Regions from separate parts of the Bradyrhizobium sp. DOA1 genome, predicted to be linked through region 2. Evidence: predicted binding sites of a transcription regulator. Region 2 holds the regulator's gene; each other region holds the start of a gene.
What was found. Region 2 encodes LexA, which represses DNA repair genes until DNA is damaged. Its sites were predicted from a motif close to TGTTCNNNNTGTGTTCNG; they were not measured.
Positions count from the first base shown of each region.

Region 1: the regulator LexA is predicted to act here: its motif matches at 1,524-1,541, upstream of SE91_RS03765 (ribonuclease T2 family protein).
Region 3: the regulator LexA is predicted to act here: its motif matches at 1,362-1,379, upstream of uvrA (excinuclease ABC subunit UvrA).

Region 1 covers NZ_JXJM01000001.1:808,356-811,630, reverse strand. The annotation lists gene SE91_RS03780 (DUF3617 domain-containing protein) at 1-493, opposite strand, end outside; gene SE91_RS03775 (hypothetical protein) at 537-836, opposite strand; gene SE91_RS03770 (hypothetical protein) at 1,022-1,483, shown strand; gene SE91_RS03765 (ribonuclease T2 family protein) at 1,587-2,291, shown strand; gene SE91_RS03760 (23S rRNA (adenine(2030)-N(6))-methyltransferase RlmJ) at 2,442-3,275, shown strand, end outside.
Region 2 covers NZ_JXJM01000001.1:2,868,529-2,871,803, forward strand. The annotation lists gene SE91_RS37620 (hypothetical protein) at 1-176, opposite strand, end outside; gene SE91_RS13620 (hypothetical protein) at 391-828, opposite strand; gene lexA (transcriptional repressor LexA) at 1,221-1,922, opposite strand; gene SE91_RS13630 (molybdopterin molybdotransferase MoeA) at 2,100-3,275, opposite strand, start outside.
Region 3 covers NZ_JXJM01000001.1:2,972,087-2,975,361, reverse strand. The annotation lists gene SE91_RS14155 (outer membrane protein) at 1-195, shown strand, start outside; gene SE91_RS14150 (outer membrane protein) at 455-1,210, shown strand; gene uvrA (excinuclease ABC subunit UvrA) at 1,476-3,275, shown strand, end outside.

The DNA of each region.
Region 1 (3,275 bases), 2.1 Mb from region 2:
GCACGTTCATCTTGAAGCCGCCGGGCATCACGATGTCGCCGGGCTTTTGGTCCGGCTTGCAGGCCCCGAGCCATTTGGCTTGCAGCGTTACGGTGGTATCGCGGCCGGCCGCACCGGCCACGCCGCCTTTTGCATGCGATGAGGACTTCACCGTGTAGGCCGAATTGAAGTCCCCGGTGATCTCGGCATGCGAGGTCGTGTTGACGCCGGCGACGCTGCACTCGGAATCGCTGACATAGCCGGTCGCGGTCTTCTTGATCTCCTGCTTGGCGCAGATCTGCTTGGCCATCGGGGAGACGTTGTTGCTCATCTCCTTGTCGACGGTCTCGTCGGTGCAATGTTGCATGGTCATCTCGGGCACGGGCGAGCCTGACGTGACCAGCTTCATTTCCCACAGGCCGGGCTTGCGCACCGGCAGATCGTCGGCGCCGGCGTTGCCCGCCGACAACACGAGACAAGCGGCCGAGCCGAGCAAAGCGAGTTTGCGCGTCATGGAGAAGGCTCCCGGCTGAGTGTTGCGGCGTACCGACGGCGCGTCAGTACAGCGTGCGGATCGGCCGCTCGGCGGCGCCATAGGGCACCCAGCGGCAGGAGAACGAGATGTAGCCGCCCTCATAGGCCTGCACGCCGAGGAATTTCACGACCTTGCCGTAGCGCGCGCAGTGATCGACCGCGACCTGCCGCGCATCGACCTGGGTCGCCATGGAATAGGCGATGATGCCGCCGGTGTCGTTGCCCTTGAACGGCGGCACGTAATCGGCGCGCGCCGACTGGCTCGCCGTCAGACCCGAGACAACCAGGCTGGCGAGAAGACCCGCGGCCGCAATGATTCGCATTACCGTCACTCCAATTGGCTGGTCCGCAGTTTACGGTGCCGTGATTGCCATGAAAAGAACTGAAGTCCCCTCGGCAGAGACGTTGCGGTCAACTCCTGGCGAAGTGTTGCCGCGCTGCACTTGACCTCCCCCTGCCTTCGCGGCACCGTCCGGTTTCCGCAAGACTTCAACCGTCTGGACTGATCATGCGCGCCCCGTCCCTGAAATCGATCCGCTTTGCCGCTCTGCTCGGCCTCATGTTCGGGGCGCTGTCGCTCGGCGAGGCCAGGGCGGCCAATCCGCTGGAGCTGAATTTCTGGCTCAGCGGACCGCGCTACGACGGCGCCGTGGCCGATTGCGACCGCGCGCTGCCGACGATCGCCACCCAGTTCTGGGAAAAGGAAAGCACGTTCTGGAATTCCTCGCTGAAGATTACCGGCTTCTCCGCCGTTCGCGAGGTCGCATTCCGCCCCTGGCAGTCCGACAACATTCCGCGCCGGTACTGCACTGGCGAGGCGATGCTCAATGACGGCAAGGTGCGCAAGGTGCACTTCTCGGTGATCGAGGATGGCGGCTTTGCCGGCTATGGCAATGGTGTCGAATGGTGCGTTGTCGGCGTCGACCGCAACTGGGCCTACAATCCGGCCTGCCGGGCTGCAAAGCCCTGATCTGACCGATCCGGCCGCTAAGCGACGGTCGCCTCAATTTTGTTCTTGAAATGTTCCTATCGCCTGCTAGGCTCCTCGCACAGTCTAGTTGAGGGGCGTCGTCATGTTTCATTCCAGATTGCATTCGTTCTCCCGCCTAGTGATCTCGCTGACCTTGTCCCTGCTCGTTGTCGCTGGCCTCGGCTCGTTCGCAGGTGACGCAAGAGCCCAGGACAAGCGGCAGAACGCGCCGGGCGAGTTCGATTTCTATGTGCTGGCGCTGTCATGGTCGCCCTCCTTCTGCGAGGAAGCTGCCGAGCGCGGCGGCCGCTCGCACATGCAGTGCGGCGGTCGCCCCTACGCCTTCGTGGTGCACGGGCTGTGGCCCCAATATGAAAACGGCTTCCCCGAATATTGCCAGCGGCCGGCACCTCGGCTGAACCGCAGCATCGTCTCCTCGATGCTCGACCTGATGCCGGCGCCGGGCCTGATCTTCAACGAATGGGACAAGCACGGCACCTGCTCCGGGCTCGAGGGCCGCGGCTATTTCGAGACGATCCGCAAAGCGCGCGCCGCGATCAAGATTCCGGCCGAATATCTCGATTTGTCGCAGGCCAAGACGGTGGCGCCGGCGGAGGTCGAGGAGGCCTTCGTCAAGGCCAATCCCGGCCTCAGCAATGCCGCCGTCTCGGTCACCTGCAACCGGACACGGCTCTCCGAGGTCCGCATCTGCCTCAGCAAGGACCTGCAATTCCGCGCCTGCGACGAGCTCGAGCGCCGCGCCTGCCGCCGCGATCAGGTGACGATGCCGCCGATCAGGGGCGGGTAGTTTTGCGCACCTAGCGCCGCACCGTCATGGCCGGGCTTCCCGGCCATCCATGTTTCACAACTCGGCGCGAAGGACGTGGATGCCCGGGACAAGCCCGGGCATGACGAGTAGAAGATGCTGCCCATTCTCTTTTGTGAGCCGCATCTTCCCATGAACTACCGCCACGCCTTCCACGCCGGCAGCTTCACCGATGTCATCAAACACATCGTGCTGGCGCGCATCCTCACTTACTTGCAGGATAAGCCGGCGGCGTTCCGCGTCCTCGACACCCATGCCGGCGCCGGCCTCTACGACCTCGACAGCGACGAGGCCCGCCGCGGCGGCGAATGGCTGACCGGCATTGCGCGGCTGATGCAGGCGCGGCTGTCGAACGAGACTGCGGCGCTGACCAAGCCCTATCTCGACATCGTCCGTGCCTTCAATCCGAAGGGCGAGCTCAGGGCTTATCCGGGTTCGCCGCTGATCGCGCGCGGCCTGCTCCGGCCGCAGGACCGTCTCGTCGCCTGCGAGCTCGAGCCGAAGGCGCGCAAGGCATTGATCGACGTGCTGCGCCGCGACGAACAGGCTCGCGTGGTCGATCTCGACGGCTGGACGGCGCTGCCGGCCTTCGTGCCGCCGAAAGAGCGGCGCGGCCTCGTGCTGATCGACCCGCCGTTCGAGGCCAAGGACGAGTTTGAGCGGCTCGGCGAAGCCTTCGCGGCGGCCTTCGCGAAATGGCCGACGGGTATCTACGTAATCTGGTATCCGGCCAAGAACCGCCGCGCCACCGACACGCTGGTGCAAACCGTGGCGCGGCTCGCAGCCGCAGCAAAGCCGCCCGGAAAATGCCTGCGCCTCGAATTCAGCGTCGCACCGCAAGCAGACAGCACCGCCCTCACCTCCACGGGCCTTCTGATCGTCAACCCGCCCTACACGCTGCACGGCGAGCTCAAGACGATCCTGCCCGAGCTCGAAATGCCGCTCGGCCAGGGCGGCGCTGCCAGA
Region 2 (3,275 bases):
CCGCTGGCCCACGCTTTGCCGGGCAACCCCTCGTCATAACCGAAGCGCAGATCCTCACTCACGGCCTTGAACGCGGACAGCCCTTCACCGTAGAGGCCCCGCCGAATTCCAGCCGCATGCGCGTGCGATCGGGCACCCAGAGTTCGACGACGCGTATGAAGGCTTTCATCGACCATATCCGCTGTCTCAGGCCCCGACAGCATCGGTCATTTGACGGCGGAGCGGACGTTCAAAATTCAGGCACGGCGGCCCAAACTTCGTGCGCAAGGGGAAGGGCACTCGGTCGGCTGGTTGGATGTCGCGAACGCCAAACCGCTCCATGTCGCCGGCCGCGGCCGGCGAATGGCAATTTCAATTCTGGTCTCCGACCTGGACGGCCGGGACGGCGCATCAGCCGATCGGCAGGCGGGGCGTTGGGCTCGGGCGGCTGTCTGCGATGATCTGCGGCTTGTGCTCGCGCTCGCTGACCGGCTGCGTCACGGGCAGTTGCAGCACCGTTGCGCGCTGGCCTTCGACGAGCTGCGTCACCAGCACGTATTTGCCATCAGGAAATTCGATCGCGTCGTGATGGCGATCGGGAATGTGCGGATCGATCTTGCCGAACTTGCCGACGCGGGAGTTGATGGTGCGCGTCCAGATCCAGCGATTGTCGTAACGCACGTTGTCGGCGAAGGCGAGCTCCGTTCCCGGCAACAGGCAGACGGCCACGGTCGGATCTGCCGCGGAAGCAAAGCCGCGCGTCGAGGTGCCGCGGAACGTCGTGGAGACGATCGTCTCGCCGACTTCGGCGGGACGCGATGCAACGGCATGCAGGCTGTAGTCACACATCGGGTGCTCCTCATGCGAAGATAGCAACCCGCGCCTCTTTCGGAGGCGCAAGCCTCTATCAGAGTGGAAGCACGTAACGCTCTGCTCGGTTGTAGGCGAATCTGCGGCTGACGTTCGCGAGACGCGATCACATTATCTTTTTCGGATTCACTAGGAACAAAGCTCATTTCAGCGCATTCGGGGACCACGAACGCCTGTGGCCGCGAGCGGTGAGCAATCCTTGTCTGCTCGATCTTTCGAGCTCAAACGCGATGAGCGCTTGGCCGCGACACGCAGAGTGTGTCGTGCTGAATGAGGGCCGGACAATCTGCGCAAGTCCGGAAAGACTGCCCAGCCGGAGCGGACGCATCCGCTCCAATCGGGATCATCGGTATCGAATGACCGCCGGGCGGTCAGTACTTGCGGTACAGCCCGATCAGCTTGCCCTGAATCTTCACCCGGTTGGGCGGCAGGATGCGCACCTCGTAGGCGGCGTTGGCGGGCTCGAGCGCGATCGAGGCACCGCGGCGGCGGAAGCGCTTGAGCGTCGCTTCCTCGTCGTCGATCAGCGCCACGACGATGTCGCCGGTATCGGCGCTCTCGTTGCGCTGGATCAGCGCCATGTCGCCGTCGAGGATGCCGGCCTCGACCATCGAATCGCCGCGCACTTCGAGCGCATAATGTTCGCCGGAGCCGAGCATGTCCGGCGGGACGCTGATGGTGTGACTGCGGGTCTGCAGCGCCTCGATCGGCGTGCCGGCTGCGATGCGGCCCATCACGGGCACGGCAACCGGACGCTCACCCTCGTCCGCGGGCGGGCTGGAGCTCGCACGGATCTTGCCGAGATTGCCCTCGATCACGCTCGGCGTGAAGCCGCGGCGGTTGCCGGCAGCGGCCTGGAGCTCGGGCAGCTTGATCACCTCGATGGCGCGGGCGCGGTTGGGCAGGCGGCGGATGAAGCCGCGCTCCTCGAGCGCGGTGATCAGGCGATGGATGCCTGACTTCGAGCGCAGGTCGAGCGCATCCTTCATCTCGTCGAAGGAGGGCGGCACGCCGCTTTCCTTCAGACGTTCGCTGATGAACCGCAGAAGCTCGTATTGTTTGCGCGTTAACATCTCGACCAAAGTCCCCCGGTTGATGTCGTTCGATTCCGAGACGCTGTATTGGAGCGGCGAACCGCTACATCCTCGAAACAAATCATGAACGGACACTATATGTTCGATACATGTTCCGCAACTGCTTAATTTACCGTGAACGCCGCAAAGTTCGCGGAACGCGTGTGGGGGATGCGTTCAGGCGGGCAGGCGCAGCACCTCGCAAGGCGTGCCGGCTTCGGCCCTGGGGGCGAACGGCGCGCGCACGAGAAGTGCCTGTGCCGCAGCAAGATTTGCAAGCAGCGAGGAATCCTGGTGGTTGACGGGAATAGCGACGAGCGCGCCGTCATCGCGCTCCTCCAGCCTCGCGCGAAGATAATCCGCGCGCATGTCGTTTGCGCCGACGTCCTTGCCGAGCACGGCGCGCTTGTGGCGATGATGAATCTCGGATCGGCCCGACAGGGCGCGAATCAACGGCACCATGAACAGGAAGGCGCAGACATAGGACGAAACCGGATTGCCAGGCAGGCCGATCACGCGCATCGCCCCCAGGCGTCCGTGCATCATCGGCTTGCCCGGGCGCATTGCGATCTTCCAGAACGCCATCGCGATGCCTTCGTCGCGAAGGGCTTGCTGCACCAGATCGTGGTCGCCGACAGAGGCTCCGCCTGTCGTGACCAGGATGTCGGCGCCGCTCTCGCGCGCGCGGCGGATGCCGGCGGCGGTGGACCCGAGCGTGTCGGCGGCAATGCCGAGGTCGATGGTCTCGGCGCCCTCGCTGCGGGCGAGCGCGTGCAGGGCATAGCCGTTGGAATAGACGATCTGGCCGTGGCCGGGCGTCGAGCCGGGTAACACAAGCTCGTCGCCGGTGGCGAGAATCGCGACCTTCGGACGACGGCAAACGGCAAGCTGCGGGTGATTCATGGCGGCGGCGAGCGCCAGATCGCGCTCGGTGAGGCGGGCCCCCTTGCGCAGCAGCACGTCGCCCTCGGAGAAGTCGACGCCTGCGGGGCGAATGTGCCGCCCGGTAATGGCGGCTTCCTTGACCGTCACGTGCTTGCCGTCGACGACGGTGTCCTCCTGAATCACGACCGCGTCGGCACCGGCGGGAATGACGCCGCCGGTGAAGATCCGCACCGCTTCACCGGTACCAACGGATCCGGCAAATGGCCGGCCTGCTGCAACCTCGCCGATGACCGTGAGCTTGGAATTGATCGCTGCCGCATCGGTCGCGCGCACGGCATAGCCATCCATCGCCGACATGGCTTCCGGCGGCTGCGTGCGCCGCGCTGCGACGTCGCGGGCGAGCACGCGGTGGAAGGCCGCATCGAGCGCGGCCATCTCGTCAGGCAGCGGCTCGGCACCCGCCAGCAC
Region 3 (3,275 bases), 100 kb from region 2:
ACCGTTGGCGCCGGCGTCGAGGCCTTCTTCGCTCCGCAGTGGTCGATCAAGGGCGAGTATCTCTATCGCAGCCTCGGCGGCGAGACCTACTTCTCGGGTCTGGGCGCTCCGGTGAACACCGGCACCCTCAACCTCCACACCGTCCAGGTCGGCGTGAACTATCACTTCGGCGGCCCGGTCGTCGCCAAGTACTGAGCTGAAGTACTGAGCTGAAGTACTGATCAGACGACCGACGTCACATCGTCACGAAAGGCCGGCCTCGCGCCGGCCTTTTTGTTTGTTGGCGTGCCGGCCTAACGCATAAGACTGCCAAATCAGGACGCGCTTTCCCTTTATGTTGTGACTTCTCGGGCACACAACCTCCGGCTTAATTGAGGTACGATCTGTCGGATCTTAGCGTCCGAATCCTTCCCTCCGCACGGAAGGCAACGCAGAAAATGGGGATTGAGTTGATATGAGACAGCTTCTTTTCGCTTCGACCAGCCTACTTGTACTGAGCTCATTTGCTCCGGCCATGGCCGCCGATCTCGCGGCGCGCCCCTACACCAAGGCTCCGGTTGCTCCGGTGGCCATTTACAACTGGAGCGGTTTTTACATTGGCGCCAACGCCGGCGGTGCCTCGAGCCGCAATTGCTGGGATCTTACCGGTCTCGGCCTCATCGCCGTCGTCCCGGCCGTGGCCGAGGGTTGTCACAATGCGACCGGCGCAATCGTCGGTGGTCAGATCGGTTATCGCTGGCAGTCCGCCAACTGGGTGTTCGGCCTCGAAGCTCAGGGCGACTGGGCTGATCTGAAGGGTTCGAACACGAGCTCCCCGGCCGCGCTCTCCCCGCTGGTGAACAACACCAAGATCGATGCCATTGGCCTCTTTACCGGCCAGGTCGGCTATGCCTGGAACAACGTGCTCTGGTACGTGAAGGGCGGCGCTGCCGTCACTCACAGCAAGTACAGCGGCACTTTTGCAGGCGTCACCCTCGACAACGCGAACGAAACGCGTTGGGGCGGCTCCGTCGGAACCGGCATCGAATTCGGCTTCGCCCCGAACTGGTCGGTCGGCGTCGAATACAACCACCTGTTCATGGGCAGGCACAACGAGACCTTTACCTTCCTCGGCGTGACCACCCGTACCGACAGCATCAAGCATGACGTGGACATGGCCACGGTTCGCCTCAACTACACCTTCGGCGGTCCGGTGGTTGCGAGGTACTGATCCTCGCCGCCGACGTCACATCGTCGCGAAAGGCCGGCCTCGCGCCGGCCTTTTTGTTTTCGCAGCCCAGTTCCGCAGCTCCTGCTGCCAGATGCCGCCAGCGCGCCAACATTCCGTTGACGATTCGCAAACGCCACTGGAAATCTGCTCCCGTTCTTCCTACGTTCGCTGACATACCCATCGGCGCCGATCCCGGTTCCGGGCGAAGCGCGCCTTCACCATTGGCGCGATCGCGCGTCTTTGGGATTCCCAAGGGACCACCGGGATGGACGAAGTGATCAAGGCGAAGCGCCAACAACAGAACGCGGGCTCGAGCCTGCGCGCAATTACGATCCGCGGTGCGCGCGAGCACAACCTCAAGAACATCGACGTCGAGATTCCCCGCGACAAGCTGGTGGTGTTCACCGGCCTCTCCGGCTCCGGCAAATCCTCGCTCGCCTTCGACACCATCTACGCCGAAGGCCAGCGCCGCTACGTAGAATCGCTGTCGGCCTATGCCCGCCAGTTCCTGGAGATGATGCAGAAGCCCGACGTCGACCAGATCGACGGCCTGTCGCCGGCGATCTCGATCGAGCAGAAGACGACGTCGAAGAATCCGCGCTCCACCGTCGGCACCGTCACCGAGATCTACGACTACATGCGCCTGCTCTGGGCACGCGTCGGCGTGCCCTATTCGCCGGCCACGGGCCTGCCGATCGAGAGCCAGACCGTATCGCAGATGGTCGACCGTGTGCTGGCGCTGCCCGAGGGCACCCGCCTCTATCTGCTCGCCCCGGTCGTGCGCGGCCGCAAGGGCGAGTACCGTAAGGAGCTCGCCGAATGGCTCAAGAAGGGCTTTCAGCGCGTCAAGATCGACGGCACCTTCCATGAGCTGGCGGAAGCGCCGACCCTCGACAAGAAATTTCCGCACGACATCGACGTCGTGGTCGACCGCATCGTGGTGCGGGCCGACATCGGCCAGCGCCTCGCCGAGAGCTTCGAGACCGCGCTGAAGCTCGCCGAGGGCCTCGCTGTCGTCGAGTTCGCCGATGCGCCGGCGGCCGCGCCCGCGGAAGAGAAAAAGAAGACCGCGAAGATCCACGACAAGAGCGGCCCCGAGCGCATCCTGTTCTCGGAAAAGTTCGCCTGCCCGGTCTCCGGCTTCACCATCCCCGAGATCGAGCCGCGCCTGTTCTCGTTCAACAATCCCTACGGCGCATGCCCGGCCTGCGGCGGTCTCGGCGTCGAGCAGCATGTCGACGAGGACCTCGTCATTCCCGATAAGGAGCTGTCGCTGCGCAAGGGCGCGATCGCGCCCTGGGCCAAGTCCTCGTCGCCCTATTACGAGCAGACGCTGACCGCGCTCGGCAAGCACTACAAGTTCACGCTCGACACCAAGTGGAAGGATCTCGCCAAGAAGACCAAGGATGCGCTCCTCTACGGCTCCGGCGAGGACGAGATCAAATTCTCCTACCAGGACGGCGTGCGCTCCTACGACACCAAGAAGCCGTTCGAGGGCGTCATCACCAACATCAACCGCCGCTATCGCGAGACCGAGAGCGAATGGGCGCGCGAGGAGCTAGCGAAGTATTTCCACGACGTGCCCTGCGAGGGCTGCAAGGGCTTCCGTCTCAAGCCCGAGGCGCTCTGCGTCAAGATCGGCGGCAAGCACATCGGCGAAATCTCGGAGCTGTCGGTCAAGAAGGCCGGCGAATGGTTCGAGACCGTGCCCGATGCGCTCAACACACAGCAGAACGAGATCGCCGGCCGCATCCTGAAGGAGATCCGCGAGCGCCTCACCTTCCTGCTCGACGTCGGTCTCAATTATCTCACCCTGTCCCGCTCCTCCGGCACGCTGTCCGGCGGCGAGAGCCAGCGCATTCGTCTGGCCTCGCAGATCGGCTCGGGCCTGACGGGCGTGCTCTACGTGCTCGACGAGCCCTCGATCGGCCTGCACCAGCGCGACAACGCCCGCCTGCTCGATACGCTGAAGCGCCTTCGCGACCTCGGCAACACCGTGGTCGTGGTCGAGCATGACGAGGACGCGATCCGCCTCGCCGACTACGTGCTCGACATCGGCCCCGGC